One region of the Halobacillus sp. ABH2_015 genome, then DNA from elsewhere that is predicted to be linked to it. Evidence: riboswitches for the same ligand, from Rfam matches in the RefSeq annotation. Region 1 holds a riboswitch; each other region holds the start of a gene.

Region 1 (10,421 bases):
CGCCGTGCAGGCAAGCCAATATGAAAGAACCCCCGGTTTTGTCGGTCCGTATCTGGAAAAGGAAGACGTACAGCCTGGAGATGCGGTACTGATCATCTCCACCTCAGGCCGAAATCCGGCTCCAGTGGAAGCAGCGGAATTTTTCAGGGAGATGGGTGTGTACACAACAGCTCTGACATCGCTCCGTTATGCTGACTCCCAGCCTTCCCGGCTGGATTCCGGGAAGCGGCTGGAAGATAGGGCTGAGGATGTGATTGATATGGAAGTTCCGGTCGGTGACGCAGTCATGAAAGGGAAGGAAACGGATCATTCCCCCGTATCCACGGTACTTGGGACGGCTATCATCCACGAGCTTTTGACCCGCACCATTCATCACTTGGAGGAGAGCGGTAAGGAAGTGCCGATATTCAAAAGCGGGAATGTAGATGGCTCTGACGAACATAACCAAAGAATGATGAAGCATTATACCCAGATTCGTTTTTAACGTGAAAGCACGTTTTCAGTATGCATGGCGGTTCGTGGAATAAGGAAAATCAAAAATCCCGTCCGGTGAACAGGTTTCGTTCACCGGACGGGATTTTTGTGTTCAGCCTTTTAAGTTGCTGCGGATATACTGGATGATTTTCCTCAGTTCTGTCGGTGCCGGACGACCGAATGGACTCGTCTGTCTCTGCTGGTACAACACCCGTCCCTCAGCATCGGTCAGAAAGTAGGCCGGGTCTCCGTGCGTGCCGTGGTCTTCGTAAGGCGCATCTTCATCGTGGAAGTGCACCTGGTAGTCTTTTAAAAACTGGAAGTCCGTATCATTCAGCACAGGAAAGCTGAATTGATGCTCCTCCTGCATTTTTTCAAGATCGGCTTTTTCGTCGTGAGTCACAGTAATCAGATGGATCTTTTTATCGTTGAAGTATCCCTGGTCCTTTTCCAGCTGATCGAGCTCGCTCATGCAGGCAGGGCACCACGATCCACGGAAAAATATAATCAAATGCCAGTGATCCTCGTCATGGCTTTTTAAATCCTCAGAGAAACAGAATTCCCCGCCGGTAATTTTCGGAAGGGTGAAATCAGGCGCTTTGTCATTCAATTTGAACATTCATACACACTCCTTCATCCATTCTTCTCTCCTAAAATGCCCACATTCAAATGTAAACATGTGTAAAGATTTTGTCATTTACCTTACAAATTGGAAAAAGCAGGATTAAAATAAAGGCAGAAGGGAAAAAGGATTCAATATACTTATAAGGAGGTTTGAAACGATGGCAGATTTGAAAGCGCTGATCTTGAACTGCAGCTTAAAGAAAACATCGGATGAAACATCTCATACCGAAGCTCTCGGGCGGGAGGTACTCGATATTCTGGAGAACGAAGGGGTACATACGGAAACGGTCCGTCTGGCGGATTATCATATTCCAAACGGCGTGGCGAAGGACCTCGGGGGCGGAGACCAGTGGCCGGAGATTTTTGAAAAGGTCAAAGAAGCGGACATCCTTCTGATCGGAACACCGCTCTGGCTCGGGGAGAAAAGCAGCATCGCAAGCGTGGCGATGGAACGTTTGTATGGAAGCAGCAGTGAAACGAATGAAAAAGGGCAGGCGGTCTACTACAACAAAGTCGGAGGCGTCGTCATTACCGGGAACGAAGATGGAGCGAAGCACGCCGCTGCCTCCATTATTTACGGGCTTTCCCATATCGGTTTCGTCATTCCGCCGAATGTGGATGCCTACTGGGTCGGAGAAGCCGGTCCCGGCGCGTCTTATCTGGATGAAGGCGGCGGACAGGAGAATGAGTTTACAAAAGGTCATGTGAAGATGCTTGCCTACAATACGCTACACCTGGCCCGTATTTTCAAGGAAAACCCTATTCCTGCTGTTGGGAATACCACAGAGTAAAAGGAGCTGCTATATGGAAACGACCCATCAAAGTGTATTAAGTGTCTATACAGAAACGAGAACATTCACAGAGAAGCTTGTTGCAACGCTGAAGACGGAAGACTTTGTCGTCCAGGCGGCTAAGCATGTGAGTCCGGCGAAATGGCACCTGGCGCACACGACATGGTTTTTCGAGAAATTCATTCTGGAAGTGTACATTCCTGATTACCGGCATTATAACGAGGCGTTCCTATTCCTCTTCAACTCCTACTATGAAACCGTCGGAGAATTCCACCCGCAGGAGAGGCGTGGTTTGATTACCCGCCCGACTGTGGAGGAAACGATGGATTACCGCCGTCATGTGGATCAGGAAATGAGCCGCCTGCTTGCCGGACGTGTCGGTGACGCAGATATTGACGGGCTTGTGGAAATCGGTCTGCAGCACGAACAGCAGCACCAGGAGCTCATCTTAATGGACATCAAATACAACTTTTCCTATAACCCGCTTTATCCGGTATTCAAGGAGCAGGTGGATGCTTCCTATGGCCGTGCTCCTGAGCTTTCGTTCTTTGAATTCGAAGAAGGGGTCGCGGAAATCGGTCATAACGGGGAGGGGTTTGCTTTTGACCATGAAGGTCCGCGCCACAAAACGTACCTTCATCCGTACCGCATTGCCAACAGGCCGGTAACAAACGGGGAGTTCATGCAGTTTATGGAGGCAGGTGGCTATGAACAGCCCGAGCACTGGCTTTCGGACGGCTGGGGAACGGTGAAGGAACATCAGTGGAAGCATCCTCAGTACTGGGTGAATAAAGACGGGGAATGGCACATGTTCACACTTTCCGGTCTGCAGAAAATTGATCTGGATGCTCCGGTCAGCCATGTCAGCTTTTACGAAGCCGACGCGTATGCGAGATGGTCCGGGCACAGGCTTCCGACAGAACAGGAGTGGGAGCATGCCATGGAAGCGCTTGAGGTGGACGGTCACTTTATGGAGCATGAGCAGTATCAGCCGCATTCCATTTATAAGGGAGATGGAACGATCGAAAAGGCATACGGCGATGTGTGGGAATGGACACAGAGCCCATACGTTCCCTACCCGGGAAATAAACCACTGGACGGAGCTCTTGGTGAATACAATGCCAAATTCATGGCGAACCAGATCGTTCTCCGTGGAGGCGCCTGTGTTACACCGCAGTCCCACATCCGGGCGACGTACCGGAACTTTTTCCATCCGCAGATGCGCTGGCAGTTCAGCGGTATCCGATTGGCGGAGGATGTATGAAGACGCATTTGAATGTAAAGGCGCCATCCAATATTCTCACCGGTCTTTTAGAAGAAAAGAAATGGATTTCCTCTAAATTTTTATACGATGAGCAGGGGTCACAGCTGTTTGAACAGATTACAGATCTGCCGGAGTATTACCAGACACGGACAGAAGCGCAGATTCTTCTGGAAAACCTGAGTGCATGGAAATCCGTTTTCCATGAACCATCCGCCCTGATTGAGCTGGGCAGCGGCAGCAGTAAAAAGACGAAAATTCTGCTGGATCATGTGAAGAACATTGAAAGCTATATTCCCATCGATATTTCTGAAGAATTTCTGGCGGATACGGTGACTCAGCTGCAGACATCGTATCCGGGGATTCATATTCAAGGCGTCAGTGCGGACTATACACAGCCGTTTACACTCCCTGATTTGAAGGGGAAGAAGAAAGTCGTTTTCTTCCCAGGCTCTACGATCGGAAATTTTGAACCGGAGGAGGCAGAGCGTTTTCTCGGAAATATCCGAAGCCTCCTGCAACCCGGCGATCAGCTGATCCTCGGAGTTGATCGCAAAAAAGACGAAACGATCATAGAAGCCGCTTATGATGATGCGGCAGGGGTGACCGCAGCGTTTAATAAAAACTTGATCACAAGGATGAATCGTGAACATGGAGCATCGATTGATGTGGAGAGTTTTTCTCATGTGGCTCTTTATAATTCAACTGCCGGGAGAATTGAAATGCACCTGGAAAGCGTCAGGGATCAGGTTCTTTCCGTCGGCGGGTATACCATTGAGATGAAAAAGCAGGAAAGAATCCATACAGAGAACTCCTATAAATATGATCCGGAAGATATGATTCAACTGGGCAGATCGAGCGGTTTTCTGCTTCAGCGTGTCGTATCAGATGAAAGAGAGTATTTTAGTGTCTGTCTGATGGAAGTGGTTTAGGTGGAAGGCCCGGACTCTGTCAGCAGGGTCTGGACTTTCTTTTTAATAAAGCTCTGTTATTGCTTGGTGTTGGTATTTAACATATGAGCTCAGATCATCTCTTTCTGTTATGGGATTTGTAGGAGGCGGCCTTGGGAATGACTCCCTTTCCGTGGGGTACCGTGAGCCTCCTCAGGCAGCGCCTTCCGGGGTCTCACGATGTACCTTCATCCCACAGGAGTCCCGCCATTCCCAAGGCCGCCTCTTCAAAGAAGGGTAGTTAGAAAGGACATAACCGAAGTCCGTTACACCACTACGAAAGGGATGGCAGGGAAAACAGGTAGACTCCTGCGGGAAAAAGGAACAAGGGGAGACCCCGGAGAACGAAGTTCGAGGAGGCTCATCGTTCCCCGCGGAAAGCGGACGGTTTTCCCTGGCATCCCACGCTCTGAGTAAACAACGGACCGGACCCCTAATTCCAGACGGAAACGATTTAGTAATCGTTTAAAATATCAACAACAGACTTTAACAGAGCTTTAATAAAAGATAAAGGGAGGAAAAGAAGGGTGATTTTGATCAGTTCCTGTCTGGCTGGTATGAAAGTGCGCTACGATGGCACCGACTGCCTCCAGGAGAAAATTCAAAAATTAATATTGGAAAAGAAAGCGGTTCCCGCCTGCCCGGAACTGCTGGGAGGATTCATGGTCCCGCGCCCTCCGGCAGAGATTATCGGCGGTGATGGAGAGGATGTCCTGAAAGGCCGGGCCCGTGTAATGGAAAAGACAGGAACCGATGTAACAGAGTCGTACATAAGAGGGGCTTATTTGACGTTGGAAACGGTAAGAGATCTGCAGATTGATACGGTAGTGTTGAAGGAGGGAAGCCCGTCCTGCGGCAGTACCCTCGTCTATGACGGCACGTTCAGCGGGAGACAGGTTACCGGAAAAGGGGTCACGGCGGCCCTGCTTGAACGGAACGGCATACAGGTGATGAGTGAAATTGATTTTATCCATACGTTGGTGTAAAGAGCCCTCTCCAGGGGCTCTCCTCATGTAGAAAAAGCTTTTCTCCTCGAGGGGGGGGACTGCGATTGTCACGCTCCGCTGATCGGTGGATGCCCGCCGCGGGCACGGCCTCAGCTGACTTGGGTACGAAAACCACCTGCCCAAGTGGATCTTCACCTCATGCTTTTCCGCAGGCGTCACCATCGAACACTCCACGTCGCCTTCCCTTATGCGGTCTAGGATGTTTAAGTCGCGTTTGCAGGAATAGGGATCTCATCTAAAGGGACTCTTATTATTGGATGAATCCGGCTATGGAAGTAAACAGACAGAAAACAGAGACCGCATAATAAATGGAGGCACGCTTTTTAGTTGTTTCTTTTTGTTCTTCAAGGCCAAGGATAACCATAAGAATGGCTAAACCTGCGAGAGTGAAAGACAAAAGGTCTCCTGATTTATCTGTCCATAATCCGTAGCCGGACAAAAGGATGATTATGACTGATAAGAGGATTCGAATCTTTTTTAACATATGTATCCGCTCCTTATAAGTGGATGATTCTCTTTAAATGCTGCCTTCCCTTAGAGGACATAAAACAACAAGACAAGACTGACAGCGGTAAAGCCGAAGTTTAAAATGGCATGCTTATTTTGGCGGATCAAGTGATACCTCCAGGCGTCCAGTCCGCTTTTCACTGTCCAGAACAGGATAAGAAAGAGGGATCCCGTGTAGGTGTTGGATGGATTGTCATCCAACAGAAACCATCCGGCAGTGATCAAAAGCGCAGCGGGAAGGATGTTCCACGCCGAAAGGACTTTCAGTTGTGTCATTGTTTTCCTCCTCTCCGAGCCATATTTTACCTGAGATGAGCATAAAAAAACACCCGTCCTGAAAAGGGCGGGTGTTTTTAGAATGAAATGAAATGACTTGTCCTTCCCTGCAGAGGACCATTATCGTGGATATCCAGCGCTTTGGTAAGGTGGAAGAAGGAGCAGGTGTCGTTGTCTACCTCGCTTCCCTGAAGGCTTCTGCCATTAATGGAGCGATGCAGAAAGTCAAAGACGTTATTATCCGTTCTGTGTAACGGTTTATAATAAAGAGACACAATGAATATGCTCAAAAATCTTTTCTTCATGAAGGGGAGGAGTTTGAAGCGGTGTGTCGAATTTGGTGGGGGAAGGAGTTTGTATATGTCGTATTCTTATATCATAAACGTAGAAGCGGCCATTATGAAAGAGGACCATATTCTACTTATTCAAAGGTCACCGGAAGAGGAGCACGCGGGAGGATTGTATTCGCTGCCTGGAGGGAAAATGGAGTTCAGTCCGGATTCCCTTGATGTGCTGGAAGATAACGTCCGCCGTGAAATTAAAGAGGAGATCGGCCTCACTTTGGATGGGGACCTTACCTATGTACACAGCAATTCTTTTTTAATCGGGGATATCCAGGTTCTGAATATCGTGTTTTTGACTACGGATTTCACAGGAGAGCCCTATATAAAGAGTCCGGAAGAAGTGGGGGACATGGTCTGGGTCGAGCCGGGTCTGAACGAGAGTCCCGTCCCGATTCCTCCATGGACCGCCAACAGTATCCAGAAAGCCGTGGAACGGCAGTCGAAAATCTGTTTTTGACAAAAAATTCTAACGTGTTACGATGAAAGGGAATTGAATAACGAGCGATCCACTAGGGGTGCCTTCTCAAAGGCTGAGATTAAAGTGATGCTTTAAGACTCTTGGAACCTGATCTGGTTTATACCAGCGTAGGGAAGTGGCCGATACCTATACATGTCTATGAAAATAAATGTATATCAGCCACTTTTCCTATGCCGGGGAAAGTGGCTTTTTTAGTGGAAAAAATCAGTGGCGGATCGTTCAACAAAGGAGAGAGTGGATATGACATTTTCAGAAGAAATCAGAAAGGCCGTGGATGAGATTTGGGAGGGAAGTTTTCACCATCCTTTTGTCACAGGGATTGGAGAGGGAACGCTTCCTCTCGAAAAGTTCCGTTATTATGTGCTTCAGGATTCGTATTACTTGTCTCATTTTGCCCGTGTCCAGTCACTGGGAGCTGCAAAGTCTGAAGATATGGCTGTCATGGCCAATATGGCGTCTCATGCTCAAAGTACGTATGAAGCTGAGCTTGGGCTTCATGAGAATTTTTCGAAGCAGCTGGGCATTACGCAGGAAGAGCGGGAGCAGTTCAAACCGTCACCAACGGCCTATGCGTATGCGTCCCATATGTACAGAGGAGCGTATAACGGGGACTTAGGGGATGTGATTGCGACGATTCTTCCGTGCTACTGGCTGTATTATGAAGTCGGCGAACATTTGAAAGAATCGTCACCGGAAGAACCGGTCTATCAGGAATGGATTGCGGCTTACGGAGGGGATTGGTTCCGGACGCTTGTAGAAGAGCAGATCGAGCGCCTTGATGAACTGGCTGAAGCGAAAACAGATGCCGGCAGATCCCGGATGAAGGAATTGTTTATCATCAGCAGTCAGTATGAATATATGTTCTGGGAAATGGCTTACCGTATGGAGGAATGGCCGTTTGATTTAAAACAGTCGATCGCAGCCGGACGTGAATGAAACTGCACGTCATTTCCACAGGGCGGCAGTCCAGGGAGGAACTGTGCACAAGGGTGGCTGCGATTGAACCGATGATTGATTTCTTCCATCTTCGTGAAAAGCAGTGGTCCGCAAGTGAAGTGGCGGATACTGTAGATGCTTTGACAGACCTTGGGTTTCCAACCGAAAAGCTCGTCATCAATGACAGGGTGGATGTAGCCGTGGCAAAAGCAGTGCCTCACGTGCAGCTGGCCGGACACAGTCTTCCGGTCGAAGAGGTTAAGCGGGCTTTTCCTTTTTTAAACGCCGGGTGTTCGGTCCATTCTGTAGAAGAAGCTGTCACTGCAGAAAAACGGGGAGCAGATTTTATTTTGTTCGGACATGTCTTTGAGACAGCATCCAAGCCTGGATCGGCGGGACGCGGGCTCGAGGCTCTGCAGAGGGTCACACAGGCAGTCTCGCTGCCTGTCACCGCGATAGGGGGATTGACACCGGAAAATGTCAGCCGTCTTCAGCCCTTTGGAGCGTCGGGAGCGGCTGTACTATCCGGCATTCTATTAGCAGACGATGCGGAAAAGGCGGTCCGCCGTTATCAATACCGACTGGGAAGGAGATGAAGGGATGTTTTATGACGCAATTGTTGTGGGTGGTGGAGTGATTGGGAATTCTATTGCGTATCAGCTGGTTAAGCGGCAGAAAAAAGTCCTCGTCATCGACCGGGGGAAAACTGGACAGAAAGCATCAAGCGCCGCCGCCGGCATGCTTGGGGCTCAGTCCGAATGGAAAGGGGACGATCCGCTTTTTCAAATGGCGAGAACGAGCCGGGCGATGTTTCCTTCTCTTGCAGCTGAATTGAAAGAACTCAGCGGGGTGGATATCGGACTCCAGCAGAAAGGGTTGTATAAAATTGCCCTTACGAATGAGGAAAAGGAAGCGTGGAAGCAGCTGGGGAAATCGCAGGAAGCGGTCGGTGAAACAGCCCGGTGGATCGATCGTGATGAAATGCGTGATACAGAGCCGTCTCTTTCCGACAGGATTACAGGAGCATTATACCTGCCGGAAGACGGACAGGTAGACGCACCAAAGCTGACAAAAGCGTATGCGGCTTCGGCCGCAGCGCTCGGCGCGGATTTCCTGGAACACACGGACGTCACCGGTTTGGTGGAAGAAAACGGTCGGATCATTGGAGTCAACACCATCGGAGGCACGTATACAGGGGATGCGGTCATCGCAGCGGCCGGGGCGTGGAGTGCTTCGCTTTTGAATGCTGAACGCACCATTGTGGAAACGTACCCGGTCAAAGGGGAGTGCTTTTCTGTCCGGACGAAACGGCCGCTCATCACAGGGACCCTTTTCACAAAAGGCTGCTACATCGTTCCGAAGGCGGGAAACCGCCTCGTTATCGGCGCCACTGAACAGGTGGGTTCCTTCGACGAGTCCGTTACTGTAGAGGGCCTTTTTCAATTGATGGAAAAAGCCCGACGCCTCGTTCCTTCACTTCGGAATGCCGAAATGGAAGCTACGTGGGCCGGAATCCGGCCGCAGACGAAAAGCGGCATTCCTTATGTCGGTCCACATCCTGAAAAAGAGGGGCTGTGGCTGGCGACAGGCCATTACCGGAACGGCATCCTGCTTTCGGCGGTGACTGGAACGCTGGTGGCGGACCAAATCGAAGGGAAGCCGGTGGAGCCGGACTGGGTGACGAGTGGACAAAGCTTCATCACGTTATAAAGGAGGATCATCATGAATGTGAAAATTAACGGCGAGTGGCATGAGATTCCTGACCACCTGGCTGATGTCCGTACGCTTCTGAGCCACTTTCAATTGGATAACCGGGTGGTGATGGTGGAACTGAACGACACCATTTTAGAAAAAAGCGAGCACGGCCATTCACAGCTGCATGAAGGCGATCAAATGGAACTGGTCCAATTCGTAGGAGGGGGATAATCATGCTTAAGATTGGAAATTTCACGTTTAACTCACGACTGCTGTTGGGGACAGGGAAATATCCTGATTTTGAAACGCAGAAAAAGGCTGTAGACGTATCGGAAACCGATATCCTTACCTTTACCGTCCGGAGAATGAATATTTTTGAACCGCAGCAGCCGGACCTGCTTCAACAGCTCGATGTCGGCCGTTATACACTTCTGCCTAACACGGCAGGGGCGGAAAATGCTGAAGAGGCGGTGCGGCATGCAAAATTAGCCAATTCTTCCGGACTTTGCGATATGATTAAGGTAGAAGTAATCGGCTGTAAAAAAACGCTTCTGCCCGATCCGGTCGAAACGTTGAAGGCGACGGAAATGCTGTTGGAGGAAGGCTTTACGGTTCTTCCTTATACGTCGGATGACGTCGTCCTTGCAAAACGACTGGAAGAAATGGGAGCCCACGCCGTAATGCCAGGGGCGTCCCCGATTGGGTCAGGGCAGGGGATTCTCAATCCGCATCAGCTGGATTTGATTATTGAACAGGCCGAAGTGCCGGTCATTGTGGATGCGGGCATCGGTTCACCAGCCGATGCAGCAGCGGCGATGGAACTTGGCGCTGATGGTGTGCTGTTGAATACTGCTGTATCTGCCGCCGATGATCCTGTGAAAATGGCGGAAGCGATGAAGCTTGCCATACAGGCAGGACGGCTTGGATTTGAAGCAGGGAGGATCCCGAAAAAGCGTTATGCTGCGGCCAGCAGTCCAATGGAGGGAATGAGCCGAACATGAACGACCGATATTCAAGACAGACTCTGTTCCAGCCCATCGGGGAAAAGGGGCAGGAGAAAATCAGCAGCAAACATGTA
Region 2 (10,421 bases), 650 kb from region 1:
AGAGAGGGTGGGCGCCCTCTCTATCCTTCTCTAATAATATCCGGGAAGGTATCCAGCTGGACATGGATTTAAAACTGGCCGTTGTACCATTGGAAATAGTCTAAGTGAATAGACAGAACGATCAATGCCCCCAGCACCGTAAACATGAGTAGAGGAAACCCCCAGTCCTTTGCGCTGATTTTCATCGGTCTGTAAAACGTACGTGACCGTTCCCCCGTAAATCCTTTGGACTCCATGGCAGCAGCTGTTCGTTCTGCTTTTCTGACAGCGCCTGCCAAAAGAGGGATGGAATAGCGCTGCAACTGTTTAAACTTTCCTTTGAGCGATTTGGATTCTGTGACTCCTCGTATGCGGTGGGCCGCCCGAATCTGATCGAATTCTTCTTTCATCATTGGAAGGAAACGGTATCCTGCCATCAGACCATATGCAAGCTTGGGAGGCAGTTTCAGTTGTTGAATGAGGCTTAATATGAAATGAACCATGTTTGTCGTAAATACAAACAAAAGAGATAAGGCGGCAAAGGCCATTACACGAAAGGAAAGCGCCAGAGCCATCAATAAATCTTCTTTTGGGAACAGAAACCCAGCAAGGCGGATAGTCTCGTCGGGACTTGCTGGTGCATCGGCAAAGGCAATGGTCGTCCACAGCATGCCGAAGGCGAATACGGTGAACGCGGAGAGGTATAGGACATATACTCGTTTCCGAAACCTGCCGAAAATCAGTGTCAAAGCGATTGTAAATCCTGTGAAGACGAAAGGGGTTACAGGATCGAATAAGAAGGCGAGTACAAAGACGAGTCCGATTATCGTGCAGGCTTTCATGGCAGGATTAAGAGTATGAAGGGACATGAAAGCGGCTCCTTTCTATTAATAATCGATTCAGTTGAACAGGAAGGGGAGGTTCAACAGGCCAATCCGGAAGTCGGTTATCGTTCCAAAGATGTTCTGGGAGACCATCGTAAGCGATCCTTCCTTGTTCCATCACAATCACCCTTGTCGCATATTGGTGAACAAGCTCCATATCATGTGTGATCATCAATAAGGTGGTCCCTTGTTGAAAGCGCTGCTCAAGCAGAGCCATCAGTTGTTGGGTCGAGACCGCATCCTGACCGAAAGTCGGTTCATCCAGCAAAAGAAGCGATTGATTTTCCACGATCATCGTGGCCACGCTTAAACGGCGTTTCTGCCCCTGACTTAACTGATAAGGATGATGCCTGTCTAATCCATTCAATCGGCACAGGGAGAGCAGATGTTCAACCTGCCGGCGTATTTCCAATTCGGGTGTTCCCCGCTGCCTTAAACTGAAAGCAATCTCCTCGAACACTTCATCGGTTACAAATTGGTGTTCCGGATTTTGAAAAACGTACCCCACCTGTGTCCGTAAGTTGTCCGCTCTCCATTTTTTCATGGATGTCCCTTTCCAAGTCACTGTGCCTCTGTCCGCCTTTGTGATGCCGGCCATTATTTTGGAAAGACTGGATTTTCCACTTCCATTCGCCCCTACCACAGCAATCCATTCTCCTTCATAAAGGGAGAGAGTGAGATCCTTTAAAATATGTTTCCACTGGACATCGGATAATTCCAAGAGCGCCTTTCCGCGTCTGTTCGGGTCACGAACATTTGATGGAACTTCAATGTTCCGCTGCGATAACTCCTCCAGGGTAAATGGATAGGGAGGAGGGCAGTCTTCGTCTATGCTGTACTGCACAGCATAGGGAAGCCGGATCCCCTGATTGTGGATGGCGCGGCCCTGGTTATTGATGACTTCTTTTAACGGCCCCTTTGTAAGAATCCCGCCATCGGAGTGGAGTACAATGACATGCTTGAGAAGTTCCAGCCATCCTTCCAATCTGTGTTCGATCACAATCAAGGTGAGACTTCTAGTTTTTTTTATGGAAGTCAGAATAGTAATGAAATCACGAGCAGACTGCGGATCCAGATTAGCTGTCGGTTCATCCAGGAGAAGGATGTCCGGCTCCATCACCAGCACACAGGCAAGGGCCAGTTTCTGCTTCTGTCCGCCGGACAAGTGATGGATGAACGACGTTTTTTTATCCAGTAGATTCACCTGTGCAAGGACATCATCTATTTTGTGTTCCATCTCCTCAGCAGGTACATGAAGGTTTTCTAAACCAAAGGCGATTTCATCCTCGACGGTCAGCATACAAAATTGAGTTTCGGGGTCTTGAAAAACACTTCCAACAGTTTTAGCCAGCTCTCCCGGTTTGAAGTCGCTTGTTGAACGTCCGTAAATGGCAGCACGCCCATTCATCTCGCCATCCAAATCCTCCGGGTAAAGCCCGTTTATACATTGGACAAGCGAGCTTTTTCCTGAACCGCTCGGGCCAAGGATGAGGGTGTCCTGTTCGTTTTCGATGGAGAGGGTGATATCCGTCAATACGGTTTTTTCATTTTCTTCATACGTAAGCGTCAGGTTTTCCAATTGTACAGCCGTCTTCATCAGGAAGCCTTCTTCTTTCTTAATTCCCGCCCGAGAGCAAAACTGGAAAGGACGCCGGTACGGGCAAGTCCGTCAGCCACGGCTTTACCCAATACTCCGGAAATCACAGCGCCGCTGACCATACGGACAATCAGCATGGCAGCGACGTATCCACCACTTAACGCAGCGTATCCAGATTGGAAATACCCCCATGCGAAACTGAAAACGGCAGCCATCACGCCGGCGAGCATGAGTACAGAAAGATGATAAGACCGGTAACGCGTCAGAGCAAACGCACTTTCCGCTCCGAATCCCTGAATCATTCCCGTTAGAATCAATAGGGGACCGGAAGCATTCCCGAGCAGAACTTCAATTGTCGCTGCGATGGTTTCAGAGAGAAAAGCTGCGCCCGGGCGGCGTAAAATATAGGCGGCAATGATGGATACGATAAACCAGATACCAAAGATAATATCATATCCGATTGGACCAAAGAGACCTGAGAGAAGTTTTCCAACAGGCAGGAAAGCGAGATAGACGACAGCGAAAACGACGGACAAGACAGATAGAACAACGATTTCTTTGAGTTTCCAGTTTTTCATAAGATGCTCCCCCTGGAGGAAGGGCTGTTGACCGACACCGATACAGTCATGACGGTGTGAGACGACCCTGAAGCTTCTGTCTCACGGAAAACGTTTTCCAACCCTTCGAAAACCGTATGGGTATCTCCGTCAAGTCTTGTAGAATAGTGGGCGGGCGTCACTTGGATGCCCTTCGATTTCATCGCTTCAATCTGCTTGTATATTGTATCCATATAACTGTCCCCTCCCATTGGATAGAGCGAAAACTTAGCTGCTAATGGCTGGGTAATCGAGCGGGAAGTGTCTTCATTCCTCCGTTGCAGGGATTCAGCCATATACGTGTCTCCAGCCGAGTCTCCCGGGCACCCGATTGAATAAGTCGCATGAAAAGCCGCATGAACACCTTCTTTGGATACATGAAGAAGGATAGCCTTTGTCACATCAAAAATATGTTCCATCCGCCCCCGTACCGTCGTAGAGACATCATCGGTATCGAGCCATACTTTAGATGTATCCACTTCCTTTAAGCTTTCCAGAATTATACCCGCAAACTCATCACTCATCGGATGTATGGAAAACGAACATCCAGCAATTTTCGATGTACCACAAACTTGATTCATCCATCATTCCTCCTTTTTTTAAACACAAAGCTCTGTTAAAGTCTGTTGTTGTTATTTTAAACGAGTACTAAATCGTCTCCGTCTGGAATTAGGGGTCCGGCCCGTTGTTTACTCAGAGCATGGGATGGCAGAGAAAATTGTCCGCTTTCCGCGGGGAACGAAGTTTGAGGAGGCTCACGGTACCCCGTGGAAAGGGAGTCATTCCCAAGGCCGCCTCCTGCAAATCCCATGACAGAAAGGGGTGATAGGAGCTCACATGTTAAATAACAACACCAAGCAATAACAGACCCAAACACAAAAAAACTGCATCCCATGGGAATGCAGTCCGTTGATCGATGAATAAAACCTGTAAAGGCCTGATTGATAGAACGGCTGCACTTCCCCACGCTAGTATTATCTAGTTCGGGTGCCAAGGGTCGGATCATCCTCTCAGCCGCTCGCAGCAGCTCCCCTAGTGCCTCATATGTATACAGTTTTTTGTATTGACTCTATCGTAGCGGATGTTGGAATATTTGTAAATGTTTATTCTCCTTTTTATGAATACGAATGATAGAGTTCATTTTCAAAATCTTCCAATCGTGATACGCTGAAGATAATAGAATCTGTCATATCTTGAGTGGAATAAAAGAGTCGGACAATCAGAAGACAAGGGATACCATCAATGGGAAGGGGAAGACAGATATGAACACTCACATGAATCGCACAAGCAGGTGGATGAAGCGGTATGCACGTCCATTGGAAGCAGCCAGATGGGAAGCACTTTTTGAAAGAGGTCCTAAAGAAAAGGTCCTCGTATACTTGAGTGCGTTCCAAAATGAAGATGGAGGTTTTGGTCACGGAATTGAGCCGGATTTTCAACTTCCAGCTTCGTCTCCAATGGCCACATGGGCAGCTTCCCAAGTGCTTGCTGAATTGAATGTATCTTCCAAAGAGCCGCTGCTTCAACAGATGGTTTCCTACCTCCTTCGCTCATACGATCGTCAATCAGGGATGTGGCCTTCGGTTATTCCTGAAGTCAACCATTTTCCTCATGCGCCCTGGTGGTCGTGGAGGGAAGGGGTGCAGTCCAACTGGATGTTTAACCCGGGGGCGGAATTGGCCGGTTTTCTCATCGACTGCTCTCAAAGGGATACAGAAGCCTGGAAAACGGGTGTGGCTGGAGCCGTTAAAGCTGTTGAACATTTGATGAGTGTCAGTGAGATGGATTTCCACGAATGGCAGTGTTTTCAAAATCTACTAATCTCCGTGGACAAGCATAAAGGACTCGTCCATAATCAAATGCCTTACGGGCTTGATCAGGTGCAGTCCCACCTTCTTACGTTAGGCGAGAACTGTTTCAGTCAGGATCCTTCGGAATGGGGAAGTGGGTACGGTGCGCTTCCGACTGACATAATATCGTCCCCACAGCATCCGTTGTATGCTAAATACAAACCTTTAGTTTTGGAAAACATCCGTTATTATTTGAAAACGCTGAAGGAAGAAGGCATCTGGGATATCAGCTGGGACTGGGGAGACGGAACAAAAGCTTTTGCTGCAGCTGAACAACAGTGGAAAGGAATTACGGCGGTTCAGCGTTGGAAAATTATCCATGCTTTTCAAGGGGAATGGTAAAACGGAAGAGAGGCTGTAGCGCCTCTGTCGGACGTAGATGTTGGAAAAAGAGAGGTTATTGGGATCCTGTTTGCTTTACTGAGCAGCAAGTGCTGGTTTTGTGGTCATCCTTGTCCATGAGGTGAACGTCCATGTGACCGGGAGTATTGGTGTCGATGTTATTGATGGCTGAATCAAACAGTGTTTTACAAGCGTCTGCTCAGTGGATGACCTGAAGGAGACACCCCTCGTTTAAACCTGACCACTTTTCGTGAATTATCTTTTTCCCTGAATATAAAGGAATAAAGAAAACCGGGATACATGTGTTATGTATCCCGGTTATTTTTATGGCTTAAATAATCTTAGTTTTAAGTTGTCTTCATTCTGAGAGCAGTCCAGATAAGGAAGTTTTTCATAAGGATAGTACCGCACAGTTGTCGGGTTCATATCAAGCAGGCCGAATAGTTCCTTCATATCCGTAATCCGGTTCAATTGAATGAGCGTATCTTTCCCTGCGAACGATTGGAATCTTGCAGACGTAAATCCTTCTTCCTTGATAAAGTTAAGAATGTCCATTAGTTAGTCTCCTTATGGCCGTAAGCTGGTTGGACATGTGCTCATTATATTTTCATAGACGTAACCGGATTCAATCCCTACCGGCTGTTATTCTACAATAACAAATATCTCGGGAAATAGCCAACTTTTCCCGTTTACTTATTGTTTTTGTAATATAAAAAAGAAAAAAGCCACGTATCCAAAGACACGTGACTCGTTTTAGTAATAAGGAGAAATCATTAAATAGACAACGACGCCTGTCAAACTGACATAAAGCCAGATCGGCATCGTCCAGCGGGCGATTTTCCTATGTTTATCCACTTTCATTGCCAGACCTCTGAACAGTGTTAACAGGGCAAGGGGTACAATAAGTGCGGCCAGCACAATGTGGGTGATCAGAATAAAGTAATAAATACCTGCCACCAGACCCTCGCCGCCGAAGGACGTTGATTCAGACATGGAATGGTACGTGAGATATGAAACTAAAAACAATGCTGTTGTTGTAAAGGCAGCAAAAATGAATCGTTTATGCCACGTAATATTCTTTCGGATAATCATGAATAAAGCCGCCAGCAGAAACACGAATGTGAAGGAATTGAATACGGCATTAAGTAATGGGAGCAGTGTAATGTCAAAGCTGGTCTCGCTTCCAATTTCCGGGAGGAACAACAAGGCCACGACAATTAGATTGATAGCAATGGACAATCCAACCACCCATGGTACATAATTAAAATCTTTTTTTATTTCCAAAGTAAAACCCCATCTCATAATAGACTGCAGGAATAGTATATAAAAAATCCGCTTGAAAATCATCTCATGATGTCGAACGTTAACGAAACTGTCACTTCATGATGGCTTACAAGCGTGACAAAAGACGGAATAATGGGCTGACCTTTTCCGGAAAGAATCCATAGGATACGTACAAGGAGGGAAGATTATGCGCCCGAAGTACTTGTTTTTGAAATTTCTGGGATTTGGCGGGGAGCTGCTCCTATCCGGAACAGGGGCTGCTCTATACACGTATCTAGAGGACACCGGGAGGGGATTTGATCCCAACCCTGTATTCTGGCAGGCCTTTATCACGATCCATCTGACCATGTTGATAGTTCTGCCATTATTCTTACAGGGGAGAACGTTAGGCATGCTGCTGACAAATATGTCTGTCGTTTCGACGCATGGAGGAAGCCCTCATGTGTTTCAATCCATGATAAGAGCTGTTCTTGGATTCGGCCCGGTTCTGTTGACCAATGGATGGTGGCTGTTTGTCTCTGCTGCAACATCCGTATTGGATAAAAAAGGACGGAGCTGGGGGGAACTCATATCCTTTACAATGATGAAGCCAAAAGAACCTAAAGAGAAGTAATGTTTCTGTATTCAATCGAAAAACCGGTTCCTGTAAGGCAGCCGGTTCTATTTATTGGTTTAAATCTTGAATGAGTGTTTGCAGGGTCTGCTGCTGGGTTTCTATAGACTTCCGTGTGTATTCGGCCATTCGTTGATAGATTGATAAAATAAGCTGGCCATACTGATCACCAGGTACAGCCCATTTTCCATTCAACGCGGTCCATGTGCGGGCGCTTCCCCGTGCAACAAGTTCGAATCGTGGATCTACAATCTTCACCCCCTCAGGAATATAATCGCTGGAAGCATAGGCATATAAGTGTTGAATCTGAGCGTGGACACCTTCTTCGGGTGTCGGAAAGGATGCCCCGGCCACTCCACCACCTACAGCACCAATACCTGCAAAATTATTCTGATCTCTCTGTACATCGCCGGTGAAACGGAAATAGTTCGTTTCATGCACGGCCTGGGCAAACGCAATATCCCCTCGTATGCCGTAAAGGTTTCCGTATACCATATAGTACTGACCAAGCTCTGGAGCACCGGGATAGACCGAACGGACAAATTGGTCAAGCTGACAACCGTCAATCACACTCTGCCCAAGAATGGTCCACTTGTCTTCCTGTGTTTCGGGGGCAGGTGAATCTGGTGCGGCTGGGAAATCAGAACCCGACCAGATGAAGGCGTCGATGATACCGAACGACTTCAATTGATGCACAAGAGCTTTGGCATGATCCATTTCTTGAAAAGCGCCGGCTTGAACCCGGTAATAGGTGAGGCCGCCGATATCTAAAGTGGTGATAAACGAGGATAATCCGGCAGCGGTAAGCCGGTTCATCCGTTCCTCGGCATTTTTCCTTTCTCGGAACGATCCGGCAATGACCCGGTACAGATCATCTTCCGGCACAGGGGATTCGGATTTGTCTGTTCCGGCGAGGATATACGCGTCTGCGATCCCTATCCGCTTTAATTGGTCTATCTGTGATTTGGCATTTATTTCCTTGGAGAAAGCTCCTGTTTGAACCCGGTAATAGACCCCGCCTGAGATGGAGGCAGGCACAATAAAAGCAGCGAAACCGTTTTGAAATAAAAATTCGGTTCGTTGTTCTGCGTTTTCTCTGCTTTGGAAAGCTCCAGCCATCACTTTGTATAACGTGGAGCTCTCAGTCGCTGCGGTGCTGGAAAGCTTCGGCAGCTGTAGAGCTTTGGCTGTTCCTTCCGCGATAGCTCTGGATATGTCGTTGATGAACGCGGAGTTTCTCAGCAGGGACAGATCGTCGGGATGATCGACAAATAAGAGTTCGAGTAAAAGGGAACTCATTTGTGTTTCGCGGGTGACGAATAAGTTGGCTTGCTTCATGCCCCGGTTGTTCACGCTGTATTTTGAAGCTGTTTGATAAATCGTGTTATGGATGATGGACTGGTAAGCTTGAGTATTCGGAGCAAGAGTTCCGTTATAAATATAACTTTCAAATCCGCTTCCACCGGCGGCATTATTGTGGATCGATAGGAAGAAATCAGCGTTGACGGAATTAGCAGCCGCCGTCCGCCTGCTCAAGGAAACCGTTACATCCGACGTTCTCGTCATGACAATTTCAACTTCATAATGCTCCGTAAGATAACGCTGGACGTTGAGGGCGATGGATAGGTTAAAGGTCTTTTCCTGATACCCTTGGTAAACGGCACCTGGATCTGTACCTCCGTGCCCCGGGTCAATGACAATGGTTTTCATATCAATCTTTCTCCTTTCAAGAATCTCTTTTAGTATATGAGTTTTCTTAGATGCTTGTATGGATGAAGCGGCAAAATCACCTTGTCAAACACATGCTTTAGCTGACTACGGCTTGTATTGTATAATAATAGAATGACGTGAAAAGGAGGAGACTCATGGATCCACTGGATATTGTAGGGAACTTACATAGAATAAAGCCTGTCTTTCAACCGATTGTCAGTGCAATTAATCACGATGTGATCGGATATGAGGTGCTGGCCCGTTATAAAGAAAATCAGACGTGGGAGAGTCTTGGTCCCTTTTTCCATGATACGGACGTGCCGGAGGAATTCAAAGTGGAGGTCGATCAAGTCGTCCTCACTCAAGCGGTCCACATGATGATGGATAACAGAACAGAAGGTCTGCTGTTTATCAACCGCAATGCTAAGCAGCTGATGGTGAACAATGGGGATGATCTCCTGCAGTCGCTCCTTCAATTCAAGGACCAGGGATTTGACCTGAGTCGTATTGTCATTGAAGTGACTGAACATGATTTTGATGAAGACTTTGAAACCTTGAACCACCTTCTGCTGTATTTTAAAACGTACGGTATCCAGATTGCCGTGGATCATGTTGGAGCAAAGAGCTCGAATATCGACCGGATCAGACTTTTGGAACCCCATATTTTAAAAATTGATACAGGGATCATCCGCAGACAGGATGGAGATGCTTTTCAGGATATCATGTACTCGTTATCTATGCTCGCCCATCGGATCGGGGCGGCACTTTTATTTGAGAATATCGAGGATGATTTTCAATTGTATTTTGCCTGGAAGCACGGCAGCAGATTCTATCAGGGATATTACCTTGCCCACCCATCCTTCGACCCCATAGGTAAAGGGGCGCTGTCGGTGGATATCAAAGAACGGATGAGCGGCTTTGTACAGCGGGAAAAACGCCTGTTGGAAGATCGTCAGCAGTATGTGAAACATTGGGAAGCCAAGGTGAGACAGCTCCTGGCCAGGTGGGAAGGACCAAAGAAATCCGATGCGTTTATTGATGGGGTGACGGAGAAGTTTCACAATGAAAGCTTCCGTATGTTCATTTGCCACATGGACGGTCAACAAGTATCCTCCAACTTCCGTAAAAAAGAAGACGACTGGTTTATGGAAACGGATAAAAGAGGATCCAACTGGGCTTTCCGCCCGTATTTTCTGGAAAATGTGATGAAAATGAGGGAAACGCACGCCGGTCTTCTTTCGGACCTTTACTCGGATATTGAAACGAAAGAAATGGTCCGCACATTCAGCTTTCCATTAACCGACCAGCATTTTCTTTTCATTGATTTGAGATACGCTTATCTATATGATCACGCATGTCTGCTTGCCTGAACAGCGGCACATTCCACTTCTCGCAGAAAGGCCTGAGGAACCATCGAAACATGGTCCCTCAGGCCTGTTTTGTTTACAGAAAGAGAATGTGATGAAAGGGTCTACGTTGGTGTCTATGGAATAAAGTAAGGCAAGGAGGGATGGCAGATGAAAGTGAGAGCACTGGAAGATGTTGTTGGATCCAACAGGGAAGTGG
Region 3 (10,421 bases), 99 kb from region 1:
ATACGTCTTTCCTGTATAAAGATCTTCGATGACGCTTTGGATAGCCGCTTTTTTCCGCTGGATCAGCCGCCAGTTGATGGTGATGGATTCCTCCTGTCTGCTTCCAAGACGGGTAAGGTCATCCTCGACTTCGACCGTATGCGTGCTCAGTGCCTTGAATTTTTCAGCGGCTTTATCCTTGAGCCAGGCGGTCATGTGCTCATTCAATTGAGCAGTCTGCTCATCTTTGGAAGCGGGGGAGGTGCAGAATTTAAACTTTCCCTGCTGGAATGAAAGGGTCGTCTTTTCTGAGTCTGTCTGCTCAAATAACAGCTTATAGGAGCGGCCGAGATAGGTGATTTTCTGTCCTTCTTCCAATAAGAAAGGTCCAAGGTAGAGGTCTTCGTGCGTTTTCTGCCAATGATTGATGATCCAGTCGGCTTTCTTTTCTACAAACGCATGGACTTTCTCATCCGATTTCTCCTCAGGCGCCGTCACCTGGACCCCGTTCAGATCATCCAGGTAAATTTTCGTGAACTGCAGCTGCGGCTGTTTATGGACGGTATATTGGATCGTTGTCTGATTATGCTGTAGGAGCGGCATATCAAGACCTCCTTTACATGTCGGTGATGTTGTAAAAAAACAGTGCCCCTGAATAGAGGAGCACTGCTTGGAGATTACAGGGTGATTTTCGCTTCCCGCTTCTGAAAATCGACGTCCTGGTAATACGAGTTCTTCACAAGAACGTTTGGACCGAGGCATTCCACCGCCGGGCAGTGACAGTTGAGGCTTTTCGCCGTGTCGGTCTGCATCCACTGTTGGTATGCGTCTTCCAGGGAAGTGTCCTGAATGTTGCCAAGACCAGGCTCGTCCCCGAAGTCGGTGACGATAATGTCGCCGCTGAATATGTTGACATTCAAGCGGGAGCGCCCATCCGGGTCGTTCCTTACCGTCACATTTTTCGCGCTGTACAGGCGCTTCAGCATGTCCAGATCCTCATCATTGGTGCTGCATGGATAATAAGGCAGGGTGCCGAACAGCATCCACGTATCTTCATCGCGGTGATCAAGCAGACGGTTGATTCCTGTACGCATATCCTCAAGGCTCAGCGTTTCAAGAGCACTGGCGAAGTCCACCGGGTACATCGGATGGATTTCATGCCTTGCACACTTCATTTCCTTCACATGATCGTGGATCGCTTCCAGGTAAGGGAAGGTGCGTCGGTTCAGCATCGTTTCCGCGGATACCATCACGCCTTCATCCGCGAGACGCTGGGAGTTCTCCACCATCCGGTCGAAGAATTTCTTCCGGTTTTCCTCGGAAGGCTTGCGCTCCATGCGGGCGAATCCGGTGTGGATGAATTCTTCAAGCGTTCCCCAGTTATGCGAAATATGTAAAACATCAAGATAGGGGATGATCGGGATATAGCGCTCATAAGGAAGCGTCAAGTTGGAATTGATCTGTGTGCGTACGCCGCGTTCATGAGCGTATTTCAACAGGGGCAGCACATAGTTTTCGACGGATTTTTTCGACATCATCGGCTCCCCGCCGGTAATGCTCAAAGTCCTCAGATGAGGAATCTCGTCCAGTCGCTTCCGGATCAAATCCATCGGCAGCGCTTCGGGGTCCCTCTGCTGCAGGGTATATCCGACCGCACAGTGCTCGCAGCGCATATTGCACAGCGTCGTCGTCGTAAATTCAATATTGGATAACGTCATATGCCCGTGTTCCTTTACGTCCATGTAGGCTTCCCACGGGTCAAACTCAGGTGTAAGCTTCTGAAGCTTCATGTTGGTACTCATAAAATATGAAACTTCCTTTCTATTTAATTGATTCGGTCTTAACCTTTCCTATTCTAACATTATTCAAGCTCGAACTATACCATTCCTTCTTGACGAACGTGAAAAAGAAGCAGGAAACGCCTGCATATCGAAAAAGGAGTTTCCCCGTGTGACAACGAAAGGAAAAGGGTAGACGAATAGATAAAGGAGGACACCATCGATGCAGCCAACCGTTATGATTACCGGATCCTCCAGCGGATTCGGACAGCAGACCGCTGTGAAATGTGCAGAGAAAGGCTTCCGTGTCATTGCAACAATGCGGAATATGGAAAAAGCGTCGGTTTTCCAAAACGCAGACCTGACGGAAGACGTGAAGCAGAAGATTGAAGTGTGGCAGCTGGATGTCACGGATGATACCTCGATTGAACGTTTTAAGGAAAAAGCAGAACAACTGGAGCGGGTGGATGTGCTCGTGAACAACGCGGGCTATGCGGTAGGAGGGTTCCTGGAACAGGTCCCACTTGAGGAATACCGCCGGCAGTTCGATACGAACGTCTTTGGTGTTATAGCCGTCACGAAGGCTGTTCTGCCCGTCATGAGGCGCCAAGGGTCCGGAAAAATACTAAATGTCAGCAGTGTCAGTGGATTGATCGGTTTTCCGGGGCTATCGGCGTATGTATCGTCCAAGCATGCGCTGGAAGGACTTTCTGAAAGCCTGCGCTTTGAACTGCAGCCATTCGGCATTGATGTCGCGTTGATTGAACCAGGCTCTTTTCAGACGAATATCTGGTCGTCCGGTATGAAGCTTCCAGAGGAAGTACACAATCCTTCGTCGCCTTATGCTTCCTACATAAAAGGACTGTGGAGTGCCTTGAACGAAGAGTCACGGGCCCAGCCGGCTTCCGTCGCCGACCTCATGACAGGACTGATCCAAAAAGACAAGCTGAAAAAACTGCGTTATCCAGTCGGAGCGGGCGTCCGGACCAACGTGCTTTTGAAAAGGCTTCTTCCATGGGCATGGCTCGAAAAGGCGGTATTGAAACGGATATTAGGTTCCACCAAAACAAAAGGAGGAAAACCAGATGGCCGAGTACAGCATTCTTGATGGGGCAGAGGAAATCAAATACGAGGGCAATGAGGTGGGGATACTCGTCTCCCACGGGTTCACAGGGACGACCCAGAGCATGCGTCCGCTCGCAGAAGCATACGCACGCGAAGGCTATACCGTTTACTGTCCACGGTTGAAAGGACACGGCACAGCACCGGAGGATATGGAGACGACGTCCTATAAGGACTGGATCGAATCAGTGGAGAGCGCCTATCAATGGCTGAATGAACGGTGCAGTTCTATATTCGTCGTCGGTTTATCCATGGGAGGAACGCTTGCCCTTTATATGGCCGGTGAGCATAAGGACATCCAGGGGGTTATTCCGATCAATGCAGCAATCGACATCCCGGTGATGGAGGAGAGTGCGGCGACAGACGAACGTTTTCTTGATGCCATCGGCTCCGATATTAAAGACCCCGGCCAGGATGAACTGGCCTACGACAAAACACCGGTCAAATCCATTACCGAAATCACGGTCTTAATGGATCAGGTGAAAAAGCGGCTTGATACGATTCACTGCCCGATTCTGGTTTTCGTCTCGGATGAGGATCACGTCGTCCCGCCCAATAATTCAGAAGTGATCTTTGATTCGGTCTTTTCGGAGCACAAGGAGCTTGTCCATTTGGAAAACAGCTACCATGTCGCAACACTGGATCATGACCAGGATTTGATTGTTGAGCGCAGTCTGGAATTCTTCCAGATGTATACGAATACAAAATAGACTCCATTGCCCGGGAAATAAGTTTTGTCATCGGAGAGAAGTTTGATATAATAGAAGCATAGCAAGAAGAGTAATCGGTACAAAGCCTACAAGGGGAGCCTAGCGGCTGAGAGTGAACCTCGTTCAGACCCTTCGAACCTGTCAGTTAGTACTGGCGCAGGGATGGCGGCTTTTTTGATGGTGCAATGCATTCGGGATCCCTCCATCAGGAAGCGTCCCTGTCTGCATTGCTTTTTTTGTGTCTTTTTTTAAAGGAGGAATGCTGGAATGAGAAACCGCAGAGTCCTATTTTTAGTAGAAATTGCGATCTTTTCCGCATTAGCACTACTACTGGATATCCTTCCGTTTTTATCATTTAAATTATGGGCCCAGGGCGGTTCCGTTTCGTTTGCAATGGTGCCGGTCTTCATTATGGCCTTCCGCTGGGGCGTGAAGGGAGGCGCGGCGACTGGACTGCTGCTCGGCATCTATCAGATTTTGACCGGTGCCTATATCATCACCCCTTTGCAGACGCTGTTGGACTACATTGTGGCGTTTGCGGTGATCGGTGCGGCAGGAATCGTGGCCAAACCGCTTTGGAATGCGATCCGCTCCAAGGAAACGAAAGCTCTCGTCGGGTGGATCATCGCGGGATGCTTTATCGGCAGTGTACTCCGCTTCTTCGGTCACTTCGCAGCAGGGATCATCTTTTACGGTGAGTTTGCGCCGGAAGGACAGCCGGTCTGGCTGTACTCCCTCGTTTATAATGGCGGATACATGCTGCCTGCGTTTATCTTAAGCGCCATCGTAATCAGCCTTTTGTTCATACAGCGTCCAAAGCTGCTGCTTCATTAAATGAGGAAAGTCTTCTGCCCCTGCGGTAGAAGGCTTTTTTTTCCATGTTTGAAACACCCCCGGGTAGTGAAAAGACAGGCAGAGACCAGGGGGGATAAGAATGAAAAGAATAAAGGGGTTATTAAAGAAGAAATGGGTCTGGCTGCTGCTTTTGATCGTGTTGATCCTTTCGGTCATGATTGCCTATCATACCTCATGGAAAGCGCTCCCGGAAGGCGTTTCCTACGAGGGCGGTGTCCATCAGATGGAGGATATCGAGTTTTTCCGTGACCTCTCCTATGAGAATCAAGAGGGGGATACGGTTCATGATCTTCAGGTTTTTGAGGAGATGTATGCCACTATAGGGGAAGCGGATGATTTTATTGTCGCTGATATGTTTCTTTTCAACGGCTACACGAACGGGAAAAATGAATTTCCCGAAATCAGCAGTCGTCTCGTGGACGCTGTATTAGAAAGAAAAGAAGAAGTGCCTGACCTTGAAGTCGTGTTTATTACCGACCAAATCAATACCATTTACGGCTCCTATGAATCGGAAACGATCCGCCGCCTGGAAGATGGCGGGGTGAACGTCGTCTTAACCAATCTGGACAAACTGAGAGATTCCAATCCGTTATACTCCAGTGCCTGGCGCCTGCTGTTTTCATGGATGGGGACGGAAGGGGACGGATGGATCGGCAACCCGATTGCCAAGGAGGCCCCTGACGTGACGCTTCGATCCTACATGAAGCTGTTGAATATCAAGGCGAACCACCGGAAGCTGCTTGTGACTGAGGATTCAGCCGTTGTATCCACAGCAAATCCTCACGATGCCAGCGGGTATCATGAGAACGTTGCTTTTAAAATGGAAGGGCCGATCATTGAAGATATTCTGGAAGCAGAAGAAGCGGTGGCCCGCTATTCCGGCGGGGAATTCATCGACTACAGCAGCTATGAATGGGAAGAGCAGGAAGGACCGCTTCACACACAGTTCGTGACCGAAGGAAAGATCTATGACGCCGTGCTGGAAAAGCTGGAGGACGCTGGTAAAGGGGATGACGTATGGATCGGGATGTATTATTTAGCTGATAAAAAGGTGACCGCCCGGATCGATGAAGCGGCCAACCGCGGGGCTGAAGTACGCATCATTATGGATCCCAATAAAACCGCGTTCGGCCATGAGAAGCCGGGGCTGCCCAATTTGCCGGTGGCTGCCGAGCTGAAGAACCTCGGAAATGAGAACATCAAGCTGCGCTGGTATGACACGAACGTCGAGCAGTATCATACGAAAATGCTGTATATAGATGGGCCGGATGATGACGCCATCGTCGCCGGTTCCGCCAACTATACGAGAAGAAACCTGTCCAACCTTAACCTGGAAGCGGATGTCGTCATCCACGGGCCCGGGGAGGAGGTGGTCTTCCAGGAGGTCAACGATTACTTCACGAGGATCTGGTCCAATGAAGACGGCCATTATACAACCGACTATGAAACCTACCAGGACAATCTGACGTCCATCCGCTATGCTACGTATTATCTGCAGAAGTGGACATGGTTTACAACTTATTAAACAGAAGCCCCTGACGCATGTTTTGCGTCAAGGGCTTTTTTATCAGGAGAGAATTGCCTGAGCTTTTGCAGGATTGGTTATGATAAGAAGTACTTTTCCTTCATCCAGGTCTTCTTCATATTGTCCAGCTTCTTCTTTGGAGAATCCGATTTCCTGCATCTTTGTGCGGAGCTCATCGCCTTTTTTACTGAAGATATTCGTGATGACGCTTTTCGCATCCTGCTCGGAAGCACCAATCGTATTCGCATTCACACTCTTCGAAATCCGTTCGGTCCGGTCATCATCATGGGACAGGATGTAAATCTCTTCGTTATCAATGCCTTCGTTCTTCAGTTTTTCTACCATATCCTTCAACTGTTCATCATTTGTGTATTCACGTACAAGTGGTTTCATTTTTTTCACTGCTCCTTTGTTTATATCATGTTCTACAGTGAAATTACCCGTTATTTTCTATTGTTAATCGGAATATGGGAAGAGAAGGAAATCTGAATGTGTTGTCGAATGGTAAGGATATTGGAGGGAAAAGAGATGAACAATCAAATCATTGCTACATTTTCGATTGCCGCCTGTGACCCCGGCCGTGAGGAATGGGGCGTGGCCGTACAGTCCAAGTTTTTAGGCGTCGGCTCCGTCGTTCCATGGGCGAAAGCAGGTGTGGGAGCGGTGGCCACCCAGGCTTTTGCCAACCCTGCCTACGGTCCGGAAGGGTTGAAACTCCTTGAGGCAGGGTTGTCTGCGGAGGAAGTCATCGAAAAGTTAACGGACGAAGACCTTCAAAAGGAAGACCGTCAAGTCGGAGTTGTCGACCGTTCCGGTCAGGCAGCGACTTTTACCGGGAAAGACTGTTATGACTGGGCTGGGGGAATCACAGGGAAGCATTATGCGGCTCAAGGAAACATATTAGTAAATGAAGAAACGGTGACCCATATGGGACATGCGTTTGAACAATCGGAAGGCCCCCTGGCCGAACGTCTCATTAGAGCCATCCAAGCGGCGCAGGAAGCAGGGGGAGACAGCCGAGGAAAGCAGTCGGCGGCCGTGCTCGTCGTTCGTGATCAAGCAGGCTACGGCGGACTAAGCGATGTCGCTGTAGATCTCAGAGTGGACGATCATCCTGAGCCGATCAAGGAACTTGAGCGGATTTACCAGCTGCACCAATTGTACTTTGGTGAAACGAAGGAAGAGGATGTCCAGCTGATCGATGAAGATGTAAAAAGGGAAATGGTAGGCCATTTAGTCCGTCTTGGCTGCCTTGAAAGTAAGGAAGTTGATGACGAGGTGTTCTATGAATCCTGGACGACGTACCTGCATACCGAAAACTTCGAAGGTCGTGAGCTGGACCAGGGGAAAGTCGATCGGAAGGTGCTGGATTTTATGAAGAGTCAGCCAGGTAAAAGCGAAAGAAGATAAAGGAAGAGGGGATGGGGCATGGAGGTCGCAGCGATTACATCGGCCGTTTTATTTTGTTTCGTGGCTGTGTTTCAAGTGTTACTCGCGTCCGGTTTTCCGCTCGGGGAAGCGGCCATGGGGGGGTCCCACCGCGTCCTGCCGGCGAATTTGAGAGTCGCCAGCGCACTGAATGCCCTGCTGTTGGTTTTTATGGCCGGTATCGTTCTTCAGCATGCATTTCAATTCTCTGATCTGCTCCGATTTTTACCCACTACGATTCTCATGTGGGTAATCATCATTTTCATGGGCATCAACACATTGATGAACTTAATCTCAAGGAGTAAAAAGGAACGTCTGATCATGACTCCTGTTTCAGGCCTGTTGTTCATCCTATGTTTATGGGTGGTGTGATTTAAGGCGTCTCTTTGAGATAGGGAGAATGATCAACATAAGGGTTCCGGTTATTCTTACCAGCACCGGAACCCTTATTTTAAGAGAAAGCTACATAGCGATCCTTCGGGGGATCAAATCAGGACGTCTCTTTGCGGATGTTTACGTATTTTTTTACATAGATCAACAAACTTAAAATAAACAAGGCTTGAATCAATCTAGTCAGCAGTCCGACCGAAATATGGGTGTTTATCGAGAATAGAAGGAGGGGTTTTTCTATATGAAATCCTAACAAAATATGGATAAAGTTGTAGATTCCTGTCAGCCATATGAATACAAGCAGTGTTTTTTTCATAGTGGTCACCTTCCATCATGGTTTTATAAAAGAAAATTTTCCCTGTTTATATGGTAACATTACCCATTTTCTGTATACTAGAGGAACGGCTGAAGGAAGCTCTGGATGATATTCATAACCTTTGGGAGGTGATTGAATGGGCTTTTATTACTTTATTTTATTTGGCGTGGGGGTCGCACTGGGAGTTTTGGGAGGAAAGAAACTCTTCCATTCCTCCACGAATCCTGCTGCTTGGGCTCAACTGGTCATTGGAGTCGTGTTCGCCGCTTCGTCTATCGTTTTGTTTCAGCCGGGCAGCTCAGATGTTATTTCACAGATGCTGCTGAAGCTGCAGGACTTTTTCTTTTGAAATACATGAAAAGAGAGAGGTTTTTCTTTGGAACTCATTGTATTTGGAGTTATCGCACTAACCAGTGTGTTCGTTATTATCCTTGGTCTTTTAAGCCTCAAGAATGAAAAGGACACAAAGATCATCCGGACGAGAACAATGGATATGGAAAATACCCGTGTAATAAGAAGCTTCAATAAAATCTGTAAAGGATGATGATATGCCTTTCAGCCTTGATAAAGCAAGCTTCGGCATGAGGGTACTGGCTGAAGTCATCGATGTCCTGCTTATCTATATTCCAATTGGAGTCTTTATACCTTTCTTTTTTGGTATCCATAATGGTCCATATCAAGACATTTTGACAAGTGTCTTCTATATGATTTACTGCATCCTTTTACCAGTAGCGTGGCAGGGGTATGGTGTTGGCAGAAGGATGATGTTGATAAAAGTGAAAAAAGAGAACGGGAATAAGCTGAACCTTCTTGACATGGTTTTTCGAGAGCTTTTAGGGAAGTATCTGCTTGGGGTGATAACGGGAGGACTCTCGATTATCATCAGTGCTCTGATGGTTGTGTTTCGTAAGGATAAAAAAGCTGTACATGACATGATCGCAGGAACTTATGCATCGAATGAGGGGTAGAAGCTGTTCCCAAGGGAGGGGTGCTTTTGAAATACACGTGGTGGTTTGTCATGGGAATTGTAGTTGGAGGGACCATTTCTTACATAGTAGGTCTTGAAAGTTTGGAGAGCATACAGGAAGCGCTCAAATCGTGGTGAATAGAGCAAAGAAGAAAAGCAGCGTCCTTCCGACGCTGCTTGTATTTTATTTTTTTATATGAACTTCTTAATTTCTGCACTGAATTCTTTCGGTGCTTCCTGAGGAACCCAGTGGGCGGACTCGTCAAATCTTACGAGTGTGCTGTCAGGCAGATCTTTAATGAGTTTTTCTGCTGTTTCCACCGGCTGCCACTCATCTTTTGTTCCCCATAGTAAAAGAACGGGCTGCTTGATGGTGGAAAGCTTCGACGTAATCGCAGTCGTTTCATTTGTATTCAATGCTGCGGCGTTACGTACGAGACTCAGTTTGCCTTCCTCGTGCAGGTAAGGGGCCATGATTCCCTGTAAAAAGGTTTCAGTCAGCTGTTCCGGATGAGAGAACACTTCTTTGTACGCTTTGGATAGAAAAGCTTCGAATTCCTGCGTGGACTCGTTCTTCTTGGAAGGGTGCCCCATCACGAGCATATCTTGAATCGGCCAGGAATCATAAGCGACGGAATTAGAAAGCACGAGCTTGTTAATACGTTCCGGTGCTTGAAGAGCAAGAAGCAAACCAACGCCTCCACCGATATCATGAGCAACAAGATTCACTTGATCCAATGCCAATTCATCCATAAGCTTGAGTACCATATCCGCCTGTACATGAAGAGAGCGGTCGAACTGGTCACGCTGATCGGACTGTCCATAGCCAAGCAGGTCAGGTGCAATGACACGGTAATCCTCTTCAAGCTCCGGAATGACGCTCTGGTATAAGTAGGACCAGGTCGGGATGCCGTGTAAAAGCATTACAGGCGTACCTGAGCCCACATCCGTAAAATTGACTTTAACCGGTTCCTCGACGATGCCTTCCAACATAACCGATTGTTGTCTTTGCTTAAACGTTTCTTCATTCATAGTTGCAGGTTGGTTCATTCTTATACCTCCCAGGATAATCGTATGATTGAGTTATTTATTTACGCATGTTTCTCGGCGATGCTGACAATTTCTTCTTTCGGTTTGAAACCGACTGCCTGATCGACTAGTTCTCCATCTTTGAAGAATAAGAGGGTTGGAACGCTCATCACACCATATTTCTGAGCAGTTTCCATATTTTCATCAATATCTACTTTTACAATGTTCATGTGATCTCCTTGTTCCTCATCAATTTCTTCCAGAACAGGAGCGATCATTTTACAAGGACCACACCATGGGGCGCCAAGGTCTGCGATAACGA

The links. Region 1 has a riboswitch for thiamine pyrophosphate ahead of tenA (thiaminase II). Riboswitches for the same ligand answer to the same signal wherever they lie in the genome.
Region 2: another riboswitch for thiamine pyrophosphate. It lies ahead of ACXAD6_RS10210 (YkoF family thiamine/hydroxymethylpyrimidine-binding protein); the one in region 1 lies ahead of tenA (thiaminase II).
Region 3: another riboswitch for thiamine pyrophosphate. It lies ahead of thiT (energy-coupled thiamine transporter ThiT); the one in region 1 lies ahead of tenA (thiaminase II).

The regions. Positions count from the first base shown of each region.
Region 1 covers NZ_JBSWUG010000002.1:1,266,703-1,277,123, forward strand. The annotation lists gene ACXAD6_RS06715 (sugar isomerase domain-containing protein) at 1-484, shown strand, start outside; gene ACXAD6_RS06720 (peroxiredoxin family protein) at 587-1,093, opposite strand; gene ACXAD6_RS06725 (flavodoxin family protein) at 1,257-1,889, shown strand; gene egtB (ergothioneine biosynthesis protein EgtB) at 1,903-3,153, shown strand; gene egtD (L-histidine N(alpha)-methyltransferase) at 3,150-4,082, shown strand; gene ACXAD6_RS06740 (2-thiouracil desulfurase family protein) at 4,628-5,086, shown strand; gene ACXAD6_RS06745 (hypothetical protein) at 5,358-5,591, opposite strand; gene ACXAD6_RS06750 (hypothetical protein) at 5,642-5,890, opposite strand; gene ACXAD6_RS06755 (hypothetical protein) at 5,983-6,144, shown strand; gene ACXAD6_RS06760 (NUDIX domain-containing protein) at 6,251-6,691, shown strand; TPP riboswitch at 6,736-6,843, shown strand; gene tenA (thiaminase II) at 6,953-7,648, shown strand; gene tenI (thiazole tautomerase TenI) at 7,645-8,244, shown strand; gene thiO (glycine oxidase ThiO) at 8,249-9,358, shown strand; gene thiS (sulfur carrier protein ThiS) at 9,371-9,574, shown strand; gene ACXAD6_RS06785 (thiazole synthase) at 9,577-10,344, shown strand; gene ACXAD6_RS06790 (thiazole biosynthesis adenylyltransferase ThiF) at 10,341-10,421, shown strand, end outside.
Region 2 covers NZ_JBSWUG010000002.1:1,912,079-1,922,499, reverse strand. The annotation lists gene ACXAD6_RS10225 (energy-coupling factor transporter transmembrane component T family protein) at 69-848, opposite strand; gene ACXAD6_RS10220 (ABC transporter ATP-binding protein) at 829-2,460, opposite strand; gene ACXAD6_RS10215 (ECF transporter S component) at 2,460-3,038, opposite strand; gene ACXAD6_RS10210 (YkoF family thiamine/hydroxymethylpyrimidine-binding protein) at 3,035-3,637, opposite strand; TPP riboswitch at 4,000-4,100, opposite strand; gene ACXAD6_RS10205 (hypothetical protein) at 4,319-5,248, shown strand; gene ACXAD6_RS10200 (hypothetical protein) at 5,573-5,803, opposite strand; gene ACXAD6_RS10195 (DUF420 domain-containing protein) at 6,002-6,550, opposite strand; gene ACXAD6_RS10190 (RDD family protein) at 6,720-7,145, shown strand; gene ACXAD6_RS10185 (N-acetylmuramoyl-L-alanine amidase) at 7,197-8,855, opposite strand; gene ACXAD6_RS10180 (EAL domain-containing protein) at 9,011-10,225, shown strand; gene ACXAD6_RS10175 (ectoine synthase) at 10,373-10,421, shown strand, end outside.
Region 3 covers NZ_JBSWUG010000002.1:1,167,663-1,178,083, forward strand. The annotation lists gene ACXAD6_RS06120 (YgjP-like metallopeptidase domain-containing protein) at 1-582, opposite strand, end outside; gene yfkAB (radical SAM/CxCxxxxC motif protein YfkAB) at 657-1,781, opposite strand; gene ACXAD6_RS06130 (SDR family oxidoreductase) at 1,981-2,865, shown strand; gene ACXAD6_RS06135 (alpha/beta hydrolase) at 2,843-3,589, shown strand; TPP riboswitch at 3,671-3,769, shown strand; gene thiT (energy-coupled thiamine transporter ThiT) at 3,857-4,423, shown strand; gene ACXAD6_RS06145 (phospholipase D family protein) at 4,524-5,969, shown strand; gene ACXAD6_RS06150 (YflT domain-containing protein) at 6,012-6,362, opposite strand; gene ACXAD6_RS06155 (DUF1028 domain-containing protein) at 6,498-7,379, shown strand; gene ACXAD6_RS06160 (hypothetical protein) at 7,398-7,769, shown strand; gene ACXAD6_RS06165 (hypothetical protein) at 7,888-8,103, opposite strand; gene ACXAD6_RS06170 (hypothetical protein) at 8,240-8,452, shown strand; gene ACXAD6_RS06175 (RDD family protein) at 8,652-9,071, shown strand; gene ACXAD6_RS06180 (alpha/beta fold hydrolase) at 9,263-10,120, opposite strand; gene trxA (thioredoxin) at 10,162-10,421, opposite strand, start outside.